Regions from separate parts of the Streptomyces sp. NPDC005402 genome, predicted to be linked through region 2. Evidence: riboswitches for the same ligand, from Rfam matches in the RefSeq annotation. Region 2 holds a riboswitch; the other holds the start of a gene.

Region 1 (2,376 bases), on a different contig from region 2:
GTACGCCCTCCGGAGGACTCTCCCATGAATATCGGCCTCGGCCTCCCCATCGACGACCCCGCCCAGCTGCTCGGCTGGGCCCGGCGCGCGGACGCGAGCCCCTTCAGCACCCTCGGCCTGCTCGACCGTCTCGTCTACGACACCCCCGAACCCCTCGTCACCCTTGCGGCCCTCGCCGGCGCCACCTCCCGCATCCGCGTCCAGACCGAGGTGCTGATCGCGCCCCTCCACAACACCGCCCTGCTCGCCAAGCAGACCGCGACCCTCGACCGTCTCTCGGGCGGCCGCTTCACGCTCGGCATCGGAGTCGGAGGCCGCGAGGACGACTGCCTGGCCGCCGGCACCGACCTGCACCGTCGAGGCCGCCGCCTCGACGAACAGCTGATCCTGCTGCGCCGCGCCTGGTCCGGCGAGCCGTACGCAGACGGTGTCGGCCCCATCGGGCCCGCCCCCACCACTCCCGGCGGCCCCGAGGTCCTGTTCGGCGGGTTCGCCCCCGCCGCCCTCGAACGCGTCGGCCGCTTCGGCGACGGCTTCCTCGGCGCCGCCCTGCCGCCCTCCTTCATGGTCAACCTGTTCCGCGACGTCGAAACGGCCTGGCAGAAGCACGACCGCCCCGGCCGCCCCCGCCTGGTCGCCCAGGCGAACGTCGTTCTCGGTCCGGACAGCACCCTGGACCGGGCCCGCCAGAACCTCCGTGACTACTACGCCTTCAGCGGCCACGTCGCGTACATGGAAGCCGGCCTGCTCACCACACCGCGGCAGATCCGTGAAGCCGCCGACGCCTACGCCGGCATCGGCGCCGACGAGGTGATGCTCTACTGCTGGGCCTCGGACCCCGACCAGATCGACCGCTTGGCCGACGCGCTGTTCTGACGTCCACCGCCGCCACGGCTTCGAGGCCCGGAGACCCGCCGCCCGGCCTCGAAGCCGTCGCTCGCATGGTGGACGCCGCACAGGTGCCCTCCGACGTGCCCGGTAGGCTGGCCGACAGGCCGTGACTGGCGCGCTGGGATGGGACGGACCATCGGGGAGCGGCCTGTGAGTGAACCAAGTGCCGTGCGCCTGGGCCGAACCGTGATCCGTGACCGCTTCAAGCCACGCAACCCGGAGGCCGCCATGTCCGAGCAGCAGCCCCTGTCCACCGAGTCCACGGCCTTCCGCGCCGCCCTCGACGTGATCCGCGCCGTCGAGCCGCGCGTCGCCGACGCCATCGGCCAGGAGGTCCACGACCAGCGCGAGATGCTCAAGCTGATCGCCTCCGAGAACTACGCCTCCCCGGCCACCCTCCTCGCGATGGGCAACTGGTTCAGCGACAAGTACGCCGAGGGCACCGTCGGCCGCCGCTTCTACGCCGGCTGCCGCAACGTCGACACCGTCGAGTCCCTGGCCGCCGAGCACGCCAAGGAGCTCTTCGGCGCCCGCCACGCCTACGTCCAGCCGCACTCCGGCATCGACGCCAACCTCGTCGCCTTCTGGTCCGTCCTCGCCCAGCGCGTCGAGGTCCCCGCCCTGGAGAAGGCCGGGGTCCGTCAGGTCAACGACCTCTCCGACGCCGACTGGGCCGAGCTGCGCCAGGCCTTCGGCAACCAGCGCATGCTGGGCATGTCCCTGGACGCCGGCGGCCACCTCACCCACGGCTTCCGCCCCAACATCTCCGGCAAGATGTTCGACCAGCGCTCCTACGGCACCGACCCAGCCACCGGCCTCGTCGACTATGACGCCCTGCGCGCCTCGGCCCGCGAGTTCAAGCCGCTGATCATCGTCGCCGGCTACTCGGCCTACCCCCGGCTGGTGAACTTCCGGATCATGCGCGAGATCGCCGACGAGGTCGGCGCCACGCTCATGGTCGACATGGCCCACTTCGCCGGTCTCGTCGCCGGCAAGGTCCTCACCGGCGACTTCGACCCGGTCCCGCACGCCCAGATCGTCACCACCACCACCCACAAGTCCCTGCGTGGCCCGCGCGGCGGCATGGTGCTGTGCGACGACTCCCTCAAGGACCAGGTCGACCGTGGCTGCCCGATGGTCCTCGGCGGTCCGCTCCCGCACGTCATGGCCGCCAAGGCCGTCGCCCTCGCCGAGGCCCGCCAGCCCTCCTTCCAGGACTACGCCCAGCGGATCGTCGACAACTCCCGCGCCCTGGCGGAGGGCCTGATGCGCCGCGGCGCCACCCTGGTCACGGGCGGCACCGACAACCACCTCAACCTGATCGACGTCGCCTCCTCCTACGGCCTCACCGGCCGCCAGGCCGAGTCCGCGCTGCTCGAGTCGGGCATCGTCACCAACCGCAACGCCATCCCGGCCGACCCCAACGGCGCCTGGTACACCTCCGGCATCCGTATCGGCACCCCCGCCCTGACCACCCGTGGTCTC
Region 2 (2,376 bases):
AGCCCTGCCGGGCGGCCGCCTCCGCTGCTTGGACGGTCTGCTCCAGCAACGTGGCGATGGTCATCGGACCGACCCCGCCCGGCACCGGCGTGATCAGCGAGGCCCGCTCCGCCGCGGAGTCGAAGTCGACGTCACCCACGTTCCCCGCGTTGTACCCGGCGTCGACCACGACCGCGCCGGGCTTGATGTCCTGGCCCCGGATCAGCCGGGGCCGGCCCACCGCGGCGACCACGATGTCCGCCTCCCTTACGGCCGCCGACAGGTCCGCCGTACGGGAGTGGCAGTAGGTCACCGTGGCGTCCCGGGCGAGCAGCAGCATGCCGGCCGGCTTGCCGAGAATCGCGCTGCGGCCCACGACCACGGCCCGCTTGCCGGCCGGGTCGACGTCGTACTCGTCGAGCAGCCGCATGATCCCGCCGGGTGTGCACGACACGAAGCCCGGCAGCCCGAAGCTCATCGTCGCGAACGAGGCGAACGTGACCCCGTCGACGTCCTTCTCCGGCGCGATCGCCTCGAACGCGGCCCGCTCGTCGATGTGCGGGCCCATCGGATGCTGGAGCAGGATGCCGTGCACGGTGGGGTCGTCCGAGAGGGCGCGCAGCGTGCCGACCAGTTCCTCGGTGGTGGTGGCCGCGGGCAGCTCCACCTGCCGCGACTCGATGCCGGCCTGGCGGCAGCGGTTGCGCTTCATACGGACGTAGGTGACGGAGGCGGGGTCCTCGCCGACCAGCACCGTCGCGAGGCAGGGCGCCTGTCCGGTGCGCCCGGTGAGGTCGGCCGCCCGCTTCGCGGTCGCCTCGACGATGCGCCGGGCGAGCGCGGTGCCGTCCATGATCCGTGCCTGGTCCATGATCCACTCCTGAGCCGATCGAAGGAATCGCCCAGGCGCACGGCGTCGAGTGTGCGGGCCGCTCCACGGTGGTGCTCCACCTCAGCGCCAGTCACGGCCCGGACATCACATTAACCGACGCGCTACGACGGTCAGGACCCGCTCTGCTGATCGGCCCCCGAGAGCAGGCCGAGCGCCTGGGCGCGGACCTGGTCGGCGCCGATCGCCCCGGCCCAGCGAGCGATCTCTCGGGCCAGGACGGTTGCCCCGGCCTCGTCGCCGGTGTCCCGGGCCAGGACCGCGAGGCGATCTTCGCGCGACTGGCCATCCTGGCCCGGTACGCGTCCCAGGGCCGCGGGAACACCCTCGACTCCGACGGACTGCGGAACTGGCAGTACAAGGTGCTGCTCACCCTGCGGAGGCTCGGGCCGCCGTACACCGGCAGCCCGTCGCTTCTCGCCGACCACCTCGGACTGACCAGGGGAGCCCTGTCGGCCCGGCTGGCGCCGTTGGAGGATGCCGGGCTGATCGTCCGGACGCACGAGGACGACGACCGGCGACGGGTGCGGGTCCGGCTCACCGAGGCCGGGCACGCCGCGTTCGAACAGCAGGTCGCCTCGGAGGAGGCGGGCGAGCTCGCGCTGCTTCGCGCACTCACCCCGGCAGAGCGGCGAACCCTTGCCGACCTGCTACGGAAACTGGTCGTGGCCGCCGAGACGGACCCGGCCGGGCAGACGGCGCCCGCGCCGGGAAGGCCCAGGTCGGCCGGATCGTGATCTGGACCTTCGGCGCCTTTCTCGTTACTCGTCCCAGGCCTGGATCATGGTCTGTTCGGTGATCTTGCCGTCCCGGAGCGTCAGCATCGACTCGGACAGGACGCGTACCCCGTCGGAGTACCGGCAGGACTCGCTGAAGGCGACACGGTCGCCTTCGACCACGCACTGTTCCAGCTTGTGCGTCATGTCGCGGCTGTAGACGTCGTCGAGCATCGCGCTGATCTCGTCCCTGCCGTGCAGGACCATGGGGTGGCTGGGCTGGGTATTGCGGTCCACGACGCGTATCTCGGCGTCGTCCGCGTAGAGCGACAGAAGATTCGCCGCAGACGTTCCTTCGATGCCGCTGCGGAGGGTTTCGGTGGTGAAGCCGGAGCTTGCCGCGGTGCCCATGGGGACCTCCTTCGAGGACCGCGGTCCGACGAGGAGCGGACCGCGGAGGGCTTGTTTCTTCGAGACTCCTCCGCCCCGGCGGCCACGGCAAGCGCAGACCGGGCGCTGGGCCTGACGGGTGAGGGGCATCGGGCGGCCGTTTCCGTGGAAGGCCCGCCCGCGTTGCTGAAAACATGATCTCAACTCGACGTATCGTTGCCGCCGTCGGTCTCGCCGTCGGCGTCACCGGCCTCACCGCCCCCCTCGCGAACGCGGCCGACGCGGCCGGCCCGGACACCGGGCAGCTCAATCCGATCGCCGTGATCGACTCGCTCGCGACGAGCAAGATCCCCGCGGAGCACAAGGACGAGATCCCGCCGGTCTCCCGGCAACTGGCCGGCC

The links. A riboswitch is a leader RNA that binds a small molecule or an ion and turns the genes downstream of it on or off. The one in region 2 is predicted to bind ZMP and ZTP.
Region 1: another riboswitch for ZMP and ZTP. It lies ahead of ABZT02_RS06345 (glycine hydroxymethyltransferase); the one in region 2 lies ahead of ABZT02_RS19515 (bifunctional 5,10-methylenetetrahydrofolate dehydrogenase/5,10-methenyltetrahydrofolate cyclohydrolase).

Annotation. Positions count from the first base shown of each region.
Region 1 covers NZ_JBEXFB010000003.1:101,450-103,825, reverse strand. Annotated here, with positions in the region: gene ABZT02_RS06350 (LLM class flavin-dependent oxidoreductase) at 25-876, shown strand; ZMP/ZTP riboswitch at 988-1,078, shown strand; gene ABZT02_RS06345 (glycine hydroxymethyltransferase) at 1,120-2,376, shown strand, end outside.
Region 2 covers NZ_JBEXFB010000009.1:158,481-160,856, reverse strand. Annotated here, with positions in the region: gene ABZT02_RS19515 (bifunctional 5,10-methylenetetrahydrofolate dehydrogenase/5,10-methenyltetrahydrofolate cyclohydrolase) at 1-850, opposite strand, end outside; ZMP/ZTP riboswitch at 873-955, opposite strand; gene ABZT02_RS19510 (MarR family winged helix-turn-helix transcriptional regulator) at 922-1,605, shown strand; gene ABZT02_RS19505 (nuclear transport factor 2 family protein) at 1,630-1,995, opposite strand; gene ABZT02_RS19500 (hypothetical protein) at 2,169-2,376, shown strand, end outside.